DNA from 2 places in the Lysinibacillus sp. GW247-5R2A genome. Region 2 is predicted to be linked to the other one. Evidence: predicted binding sites of a transcription regulator. Region 2 holds the regulator's gene; the other holds the start of a gene.
What was found. Region 2 encodes LexA, which represses DNA repair genes until DNA is damaged. Its sites were predicted from a motif close to CGAACATATGTTCG; they were not measured.
Positions count from the first base shown of each region.

Region 1: parE (DNA topoisomerase IV subunit B) is a predicted target of LexA. The motif match lies at 2,929-2,942, and genes of this name have one in related genera.

Region 1 covers NZ_JBWKZL010000002.1:215,184-220,552, reverse strand. Annotated here, with positions in the region: gene AC07YC_RS04700 (spore germination protein) at 1-1,366, opposite strand, end outside; gene AC07YC_RS04695 (HesB/YadR/YfhF family protein) at 1,515-1,805, opposite strand; gene plsY (glycerol-3-phosphate 1-O-acyltransferase PlsY) at 1,824-2,426, opposite strand; gene parE (DNA topoisomerase IV subunit B) at 2,963-4,939, shown strand; gene parC (DNA topoisomerase IV subunit A) at 4,936-5,369, shown strand, end outside.
Region 2 covers NZ_JBWKZL010000001.1:411,609-416,977, forward strand. Annotated here, with positions in the region: gene AC07YC_RS02045 (GNAT family N-acetyltransferase) at 158-685, shown strand; gene def (peptide deformylase) at 815-1,393, shown strand; gene AC07YC_RS02055 (YneB family resolvase-like protein) at 1,412-2,077, opposite strand; gene yneA (cell division suppressor protein YneA) at 2,074-2,436, opposite strand; gene lexA (transcriptional repressor LexA) at 2,555-3,172, shown strand; gene AC07YC_RS02070 (gamma-glutamyl-gamma-aminobutyrate hydrolase family protein) at 3,277-3,999, opposite strand; gene AC07YC_RS02075 (prepilin peptidase) at 4,034-4,786, opposite strand; gene AC07YC_RS02080 (DUF2339 domain-containing protein) at 5,044-5,369, opposite strand, start outside.

The sequences.
Region 1 (5,369 bases), on a different contig from region 2:
ATAAATGAAGAATAATGATAATAATGCCAAACATAACTCCAAAAAGACCAAACATAGCAGCTAAGATCATTAATGGAAAGCGCAGTACACGAATCGTATTGGACAAACCATAAGCAGGGAATAAAAAACTACAAATGGCCGTTAATGCCACTATAATAACCATTACAGCCGAGACAACACCGGCATCTACCGCTGCCTGGCCAATTACCAGCGTACCTACGATGGACACAGCTGGACCGATTGTTCGCGGCATTCGAAGCCCTGCCTCTCGTAGTATCTCAAAGGCAAGCTCCATAATAAGTGCTTCCACTACGGCAGGGAAGGGCACGCCTTCTCGTTGTGAGGCGATACTAATTAGCATGGCCGTCGGTAGCATTTCTTGATGAAACGTCGTAATCGCAACATAGAGAGATGGTGCTACCAATGCCAAACTAATACCAAAGAAACGTAAAATACGAATGAGGGAACTAATCATCCAATGTTGATAGTAGTCTTCTGCTGATTGCAAAAAGGAAGTAAATAATGCAGGCACCACTAATACAAAGGGGGTACCATCTACTAGAATCGCCACTTTCCCATCTAATAATTCACCAGCAATAACATCTGGCCGTTCTGAGTTGTAAATGGTTGGAAACATGGTATTTTTAGAATCTTGAATAAAATCCTCAATATACCCACTTTCTAAAATGCCATCGATATTAATGCGATCTAACCGCGCTAACACCTCCGCAACAATTTTGTCACTGGCGATACCATGTATATACATCACAGCGACATCAGTTTGTGTCACTTCACCTATGACTCGGGACTTAATCCAAAGATTTGGACTTTTTATTTTGCGTCGAATGAGTGCGGTATTCGTACGCAAAGTTTCAGTAAAGGACTCTCGAGGTCCCCTAATGACGGATTCAGTTGATGGCTCTGTAACAGCTCTATCTTTTGCACTTTTCGTGCTTGTTACGATGCCTTCCGCAAAGCCATCTAATAAAATAACGGTCTCACCATTAAGGATGGCATAATACAGTGATGTAAAATGTTCGATATTCATCACATCACCAACAGTTAAATAGGAACTTCGAACATATTGATTAATGGTAGTAATTTCAATTTCTTGTTCTTCCTCAAGATTCGCCATTAATTTATCAATCACTGAATCCGAAATCATCGTTTTATCGGATAAGCCATCAATGGAAATAATGGCCAGTCGATGGGGTTCAGCTTCACCAATCGTAATTTCTCGAATAATAATGTCATTGCTATGACCGAGAGTGTTTTGAATGACTTTTATATTTTTGGCAAGGGAAGTATTGAGTAAATCGTCCGTTGTAAGGGATGGGGAGGGATCGATCTTGTTTGATATGGACATGTGTTTTCCTCCTCAAAAGGATGTTCATTATTTATAGAATGGACAACTTTGTGCGGAGATAAACGAAAAAAAGAATGAAATTCTAGCTACTATTTTTCAAATAAAAAAACAGTATTTCCCTTTCAGAGACTGAAAGGAAAATACTGCTTTATGTAAGATACTCGTATTGTAATTCATCCAAACTCGCATCCACGTCTACATGTAGATTGTGATCGTTAAAGAACCATAAATCTTTTTCATCGATGTAATAGGTTACGCCATCAATGACTGATTCTGCTCCAATGGCGATGGGCTCTTCTCGCGTCATGCCTAGTGAAAAGCCTTCGTGAAAAGGACTTGAACCGCCATAGCGTGCATAAAAGCGAATCGTATCGCCTGGTTCTACTTCCATCTCATGTTTGAACCATTGAATGGCCTCATCTGTCAGTGCAATTTTCATGCGAATGCTCCTCTCTTCTTACAGCCATTTTACCTTTGGCTCGGTGCCGTTTTTTATACGTGCAATATTGGCACGATGACGATAAATGATAAAGGTAAATAAAAAGGCTACCAAGATGCTTAATGCAAAGTCACCTGTAACAAAATAATAAACGATTGAATAGATAAGTGCTACTAAAGCGGCTATCATAGATGTTAAGCTGACGATTTTTGTGATTTTCAATGTCACAAGAAAGGCAATTAGGAGCAAGACAAACAATGGCCATGAATAGCCTAATAAAACACCTGCTGATGTGGCAACGGCTTTTCCACCACGGAAATTGGCGAAGATTGGAAACATATGACCAATCACTGCAACAAGACCTAGGATTAAGGAATGGATAGAACTGTCTGAGAATATTGGAAGTGCAGCTAGTAAGACAGCGGCAGTCCCTTTTAGAACATCCATCACAGTCACAACAATACCAGCTTTTTTTCCTAATGTTCGGAACGTATTGGTTGCTCCAAGATTACCGCTTCCATGTTCTCGGATATCGGTATTATAAAAAATTTTACCTATCCATAGCCCTGAAGGTATAGAGCCGATTAGATAAGCACATAAAATAATAAGTCCATTGATCATAGTTGGACTCCTTTCATTCATAGTCCATCACTTGGTACTAATAGTTTGTAACAAGTATTTTACACTTTTTCTTGCTAATCTACAATGTTATGAAGGAGATTTCGTAAGGAGTCTTGAATTCAATACAAAAGAAACTAAAGTAAGTTAGAGATAGGCTTTTAGGCATGATTGATGAAAGAACGAAAAAATTCTTTATTAAAATATAGGCAAAAAGGCAATTTTGTCATTCGTTCATTCCTTTGGTAGAATAGAAGTCTAACTTTATTCATTTACATGACATTGACGCATCAACTATATTGCAACTAAATAAGCTACGATGCGTCAGGTGTTTACGGATACTAGTGGTAGTCTGTCTTGCTTAAATTCCAATTTTAAGCAACTGTTGAAGATGTTTACTATTTAAAGTGTATATTAAAACTGTGAGCAATTTTTAAAAATTTAATTGGACCTGTCGCTAACTATTGACAGGAAATGCTATTATTATTAGGATGAGAACATAAATAGAACAAGTGTTTGTTTTTTGGAGGGGAATTTTTTTGACGAATAAACAGTCACCTAGCGTCTATAATGATGACGCTATACAAGTATTAGAAGGATTAGAAGCGGTGCGCAAACGACCAGGCATGTATATCGGTTCCACAGATGGCCGTGGACTTCATCACCTTGTGTATGAAATCGTTGATAATGCGGTGGATGAAGCATTGGCTGGCTTTGGATCTCATATTATTGTCAAGATTCACAAAGACCAGAGTATTAGCGTACGCGACTTTGGCCGTGGAATGCCAACTGGTATGCATAAGATGGGTAAACCTACTCCTGAAATTATTTTTACCGTCCTTCATGCAGGTGGTAAGTTTGGACAAGGCGGTTATAAAACGAGTGGCGGCTTGCACGGTGTAGGTTCTTCTGTCGTGAATGCGCTATCAACATTTTTAGAAGTAACTATCCATCGTGATGGTAAGAAATATCGCCAGCGCTTCGAGCATGGTGGACATCCAGTGACAACACTTGAAGAAATTGGTCAAACGAAGCAGACAGGTACGCTTGTTCATTTCCTACCTGATGAAACGATTTTCTCTGTTACAAAATATAATTATGATACGTTAGCAGAACGTTTAAGGGAGTCAGCTTTTTTATTAAAGGGCTTAAAAATTGAATTAATTGATGAGCGCGAGGAAGGCAAAAATGATGTGTTCTTTTATGAGAACGGCATTGAAGCTTTCGTTGCGTATTTGAATGAAGAGAAGGATGTTCTTCATCCTGTGAAGTATGTGGAAGGTATTCAAGATGATATTGAAGTAGAGTTTGCCTTCCAATATAACGATGGTTATTCTGAAACGATTTTGTCGTTTGTTAATAATGTCCGAACACGAGATGGCGGTACCCATGAAACCGGTGCAAAAGCAGCTCTGACGCGTGTCTTTAATGAATACGCAAGAAAAATTGGCCTATTAAAGGATAAGGATAAAAACTTGGAAGGAACGGATATTCGAGAGGGCTTAGCAGCTATCGTATCTGTCCGTATTCCAGAGCACTTATTACAATTTGAAGGACAAACAAAGGGCAAGCTTGGTACAAGTGAGGCTCGTTCAGCAGTAGATAGTGTGGTGTCTGAGCAAATTTTATATGTGCTAGAGGAAAATGCTGAATTGTCAGCGTCCCTTGTGCGTAAAGCGATTCGTGCGCAGCAAGTACGTGAAGCGGCTCGTAAAGCTCGTGAGGATGCGCGAAATGGTAAGAAAAACAAAAAAGGTAGTACGATTCTGTCAGGTAAATTAACGCCTGCACAGTCACGAAATGCGGCGAAAAATGAATTATATTTAGTCGAAGGTGATTCAGCGGGTGGTTCTGCAAAACAAGGTCGCGATCGTACTTTCCAGGCAATACTACCACTGCGCGGGAAAGTGATAAACACGGAAAAAGCCAAGCTCCAGGATATTATGAAAAACGAAGAGATTTCAACGATTATTCATGCGATTGGTGCAGGTGTTGGTACGGATTTTGCAGTAGAGGATTCAGCCTACAATAAAGTAGTCATAATGACCGATGCTGATACAGATGGCGCTCATATACAAGTATTGCTATTAACGTTCTTCTACCGTTATATGCGTCCCCTCATCGAGGCTGGTAAAGTCTTTATTGCGTTACCGCCACTTTATAAAGTTTCTAAAGGGACTGGCAAAAAAGAAGTAATTGAATATGCTTGGACAGAAAACGATTTACAAAAGGCCATCAAACAAGTTGGAAAGGGTTACATATTGCAGCGCTATAAAGGTCTTGGTGAGATGAATGCAGACCAGCTATGGGATACAACAATGAACCCTGACACACGTACATTAATTCGTGTCACAATCGAGGATGGTGCACGTGCAGAGAGACGTGTCACGACATTAATGGGCGATAAGGTAGAGCCACGTCGTAAATGGATCGAAGCCAATGTAGACTTCGGTATGGAGGATGATGCTAACATTTTAGAAAATGAATTCATCCAACAAGAGGAGGGCCAAGCATGAGTAGCACAGAAAAGTTTCAAGATTTACCTTTAGAAGAAGTAATGGGTGACCGTTTTGGTCGCTATAGTAAATATATTATTCAAGACCGCGCGTTGCCAGATGCACGTGACGGTCTTAAACCTGTACAGCGTCGTATTCTATATGCGATGTTTACAGAAGGTAATACACAAGAAAAACCTTTCCGTAAATCGGCTAAAACAGTCGGTAATGTAATCGGTAATTACCATCCACACGGAGATAGCTCTGTTTATGAGGCGATGGTACGTATGAGTCAGGATTGGAAAGCTCGTCATATGCTCATTGAAATGCATGGGAATAACGGTTCAGTTGATGGAGATCCGCCGGCTGCCATGCGTTATACTGAGGCAAGACTATCTGCGATTGCGGGTGAAATGTTACGAGATATCGGGAAGAAAACGGTTGAATTCGT
Region 2 (5,369 bases):
CTCAGTATGCAAAGTATAGCACGGTTTCCCATTAAATGCAGTTATACCAGCCCTTATTCAAGCTGTTGAAATTAAAAAACACATGACTTCCAGATGTTTGAAGTGTATAAATATTATATGGAAGGAAAAATTTAACTATATATTGGAGGATATACATGTGAACGTGACAACTAAGCGATTACTCATTCGAACATTTCAAGAGCAGGACTGGGAAGCTGTTTATAGCTATACTTCAGATGAAAAAGTGATGCACTATATGCCTGAAGGTGTTTTCAATGAAGAACAGGCAAAGAAATTTATTGCAGAAAATAGCAACGACAAAGCAAAACATTTTGCTATTGTTTCAAATAATTGCGAGCAAGTGATTGGTCATATCGTTTTCCATCCTTGTTTCGGCGATCATACTTATGAAATCGGTTGGGTACTAAATCCAGCTTATCAAAATCAAGGCTTTGCTTCTGAAGCTGCCCATGCTGTATTAGACTATGGATTTAATGAAAAGAAACTTCATAGAATTATTGCAACCTGTCAGCCCGAAAATATCGCTTCCTATAAAGTTATGGAAAAGATCGGAATGAGGCGTGAAGGATATTTTAAAAAGTGTATACCATATGGGAAGGAATGGTGGGACGAATACTATTACGCAGTTTTACGTGAAGATTGGAATAATTTATTAGAAGATTAGAAGAACGTTAAACACTTGTGAAAATGCGCGACTATAAGCGTTGTTGGGCTGCATCAATGATGTATGATCCGACCATACAATTTAGCCTGATGAACTTCTGAATAAGCCCTATTGTGGAGGTATGTTTCGATGGCAAAATTTCATCCTGCTTACATGATTACTATGAAAGATTTTGTAAAAGAACATTCAGTCTTATTACGAAAACAAACGCAAGACGTTGCCATACCAGTTCCCTTAGAGGACCGACATCTATTATTATCTATGCTTCAATATTTAAAAAACAGCCAAGATCCGAATTTAATAAAAAAGTATAAACTCCGTCCTGGTAGTGGCCTCTCTGCCAATCAAATTGGCGTAGATAAGAGAATGTTTGCTGTACTTTTTGAGGATCACGACCAAATACACGAAATGATGTTCATTAACCCAAAAATAATGAGTCATTCTTTGAATATGATCTATTTGCCTGAGGGTGAAGGGTGTCTGTCTGTTAATCGACCTGTTCACGGTTTTGTACCAAGATATGAACGAATTAAAGTAAAAGCCTATAATATTGATGGACAGGAATTTATGATGTCTTTAAAAGGCTATGAATCTATCGTTGTACAGCATGAAATCGATCATTTAAACGGCATTATGTTTTATGATCGAATTAATAAAGATAACCCTTTTCAACTACCCCAAAATGTTATTATCGAAAGCTTGTATTAAAAAAATTAGCGGGCAATATTATTTGCCTGCTAATCTTTCTTGATGCTCTTGGAATCGACGATGTACGGTTGCTTTACTTACCTCAAAGCCTAGTCCTCTAAGCGTAATGGAAATTTCCTCAAAGGTAAAACCACGATTCCGTAGCTTCACAATTTCATCAACAGGGAGTTCTTTCCGCTCCTGACCATGTGGATTGCCACGATTGGATAGATTATTTTCAGGGCGATAACCATTTTCAACAGCACGTCGCATGCCTCTGCGGATTTTTGCATTATGTATTCTACGTTGATATTCCTCTACAATTGCTAAAATTTCTAGTAGCATCGTATCCATTTCGTTTAATTGGACTGGTCCTGCATCACGCATGGAAAAAACATCTGTTGCTGATTTTTGTAATAAATGCAATACTGCCATTCTTGCATTTCCACGACCTAAACGAGTTTCATCTTGTACAAAAAGAGCTTTTATTTCTTTCTCTTTTATAAAATCAAGCATTTCCAGTAAGCCTTCGCGTTCTACATCATAACCGCTATGCTTATCTTTAAAAACACCCTTTACTTCATAGCCTTGCTCTTTAGCATAGCGCACTAATTCTTCTTGTTGGCGCTCTAATGAGGAGCTTTGCGTTTCTTTTTCAGTACTTACTCGGCAATAGACAACAGCCGTCATTTGATTATTTTTCATTGTTCGTTTCTCGCAATTTCAATAGTTTTGATGGGACTGGCTTGATCACTCAAAACTGGAATGACTAGAGATTTACCTGCCACGATTTTAATGTCTGCTAACTCATTTTCTGATTTGACAAGCTTAATCCAATCTTCTTTACTCATTTTACCACGGTATTGTTCTGCTAACGACCACAAGCTATCCCCATGTTCGATTTGAATTTCAGCGTAATTAACATCCCCCGGATCAGTGATGTAAAGGTAACTTGCGAAGAGTAAACAAGCACCTAATAATATAGTGATATGTGTATTTTTCTTTAACCATGTCATCATTATAACCTCATTTCTAGAATGTTTGTTCGGAATGTATGTTCTCATAATAAAGCGAACAAACGTTTTTGTCAAACACTTTTCGAACCTATGTTTGCATACGTGTTCGCATTCTGTTATACTATCAAATAAGAAGATTGATATTAGAAAAAAGAGGTGAGCAATCATGAAAAAAGTATCGAAAAGACAAGAGGACATATTAGCGTTCATTAAAGACGAGGTACGAGCTAAAGGGTATCCGCCATCAGTCCGTGAAATCGGGGAAGCTGTTGGACTTGCTTCAAGTTCAACTGTTCATGGTCATTTGGCTCGATTAGAACAAAAGGGTTTTATTCGTCGAGATCCAACAAAGCCACGTGCTATTGAAATTCTTGAGCCTGAGGAATCTATCCAAAAGCAACATGTCATCCATGTACCACTTGTAGGGAAGGTGACAGCAGGTTCTCCTATTACAGCTATCGAAAATATTGAAGAGTATTTCCCACTGCCAGATACATATGGCACGAGTGAGGATCAGTTATTCATGCTAGAAATTATGGGTGAATCGATGATTGAAGCAGGAATTTTAGATGGTGACTTAGTGATCGTAAAGCAAAAGTCAACAGCCATTAACGGAGACATTGTTGTAGCCATGACAGCTGAGGATGAAGCTACTGTAAAACGCTTCTTTAAGGAAAAAAACCATTTCCGTTTACAGCCTGAAAATTCATCGATGGAACCGATTATCGTCGATCAAGTATCAATTTTGGGACAAGTTGTCGGACTTTATCGCCGTGTACATTAATTAAATGAGGGTTTGAGGATTGTGTTCCTTCACTGAGCATACATCCTCTTTTTTACGCAAAAAAAGAATCCACAAACTATTGGATTCTTTTTACAATGACCTCTCTATGCCTCTTTTTTAAATTTCAAGCTTGCTTCAACAAACGCTGCAAATAACTTTTGTGCATGCTGATCTCCCGCTATAGCCAATTCCTCTGGGTGCCACTGGACAGCCAAACAGAATGGTAATTCCTCATGCACCACTGCTTCAATAATGCCATCACTTGATTTCGCTGCAACTTTTAAATTCTCCGCTAGTACATTCACTGACTGATGATGAAAAGAATTGACGGCAATTTTCTCTTGTTCAAGAATAGTCGCTAATAAATTCTCCGCAATAATTTGTACATAATGCGTTGCTACTGACCTACTAGCTTGTTGCATATGTTTGATTAGCTTCGTACTATAATGGTCACTATCAATGTCCTGATATAACGTACCACCTAATGCAACATTTACTATTTGGATACCTCGACAAATGCCGAAAATAGGCATTTTCCGTACAAATGCAGCCTCAATTAATGCTAATTCCACGGCATCTCTAGCTGGATGAATTTTACCTAGCCTTGGTGAAGGCTCCGCTCCAAATAGAAAAGGATGTACATCATAGCCTCCTGATAGCAATAAGCCATCTGTAAGGGCTAAAATTTGAGCAGCATCTTCCTCTACACCTAACGGAATAATAAGGGGGATACCGCCCGCCTCAATAATACTTTTGCTGTAAGCAGCATTTAAATGAGCTGATAAATCATCTTCTACAAAAGCTGTTATTCCAATAATCGGCTTCACTTGATTCCCCTCCACAAAATTGAAGATTTAACACTTACCAATAACCTAAATACCAATTGATGAACGAATCTCCGTAGAAATAAACAATCATAGCGGCTAATGCAATAGATGGACCAAAGGGAATAGGTGTTTGTCTTCCTTGTTTACGCTTTAATAAGACAACTATTCCAATTATCATACCAATGATAGCGGCAAAAAATAAAGTCAACAGCGTATGAATAGTACCGAGAACGAGACCAATTAAAAAAAAGAATTTAATATCTCCCCCTCCCATTCCACCTTTCGATAAAACCGCAATACTGTATAATATGCCAAAACCAACGAGTGCACCCAACAGACTGTCCCACCAAGGTGTTAAAGGTGACAGTACACGTCCTATGACCAAAAAGGGCAAAAAGAATAATAGAATCTTATCTGGAATTAACAGATAGGTAAAATCCGAAACAACTATAATGACTAACAATGAGATGAACGATAAAGCTACTATAAATTCTAAGCTCCAGTTTAGCTCCAAATACGCAAAGGCGAATAATCCTCCAGTTAACAATTCTATCGCTGGATATAGCCAAGAAATTTTAAGGCCACAGCCTCGACATGTACCTCTTAAAAACAGATAAGACAATACTGGCACTAAATCAAGAGCCGTCAATTGTCTCTGACAGCTCGTACAATGGGAGGAAGGATATACAAGAGACTCCTTCCGCGGCACACGTAAGCCAACTACATTATAAAAAGAGCCAAAGACTAGACCCACTAAAAAAATGATAATTGTATAAGCCATTTCCAAATTTATGTCCTCCTAAACCAATAGGCGCCCATACAATAAGTATGATGCGCCTATTCATATAATTATTGTAGTCTTGCTCAGTAATTCACCTATCGACTGTTATTCAACAATGGACATTGATAATGAGAGATGTGTTTGAAGAATATTTCATAAAAGGTTTGAAGTCATACGGTACGAAGAAAGAAAGAGTAGAGTAAGAGTAGTATCAGTTTAGCACAATATAAAAGAGATTCCAAAATTATTGGAACCTCTTCAATTTATTTCCTCAGCAACCTACCTGACAACAACATGCCAATGCCACCAATTGTTATAAATAGAACAGCTCTAATTAATAAATCAAGGGCTGATAAGTCAAAGAAAATAAGCTTGATAAACGCCATGACTAAAATAACAAAACCTGTAGTACGAAGCGTTTTTAAATGTTGTGTGGAACTAAGCCATAGCGAAATGCTCGCTGTGAGGAATAATGTAATCGTTGTAAGTGCTATACTTAGCTTCCAATCAAGTAGATGACTATACGTAAATTGATGAACAAGCCCCCAGATTGAGATCATTGTGAGTACGACACCTGAGCTAACAATAG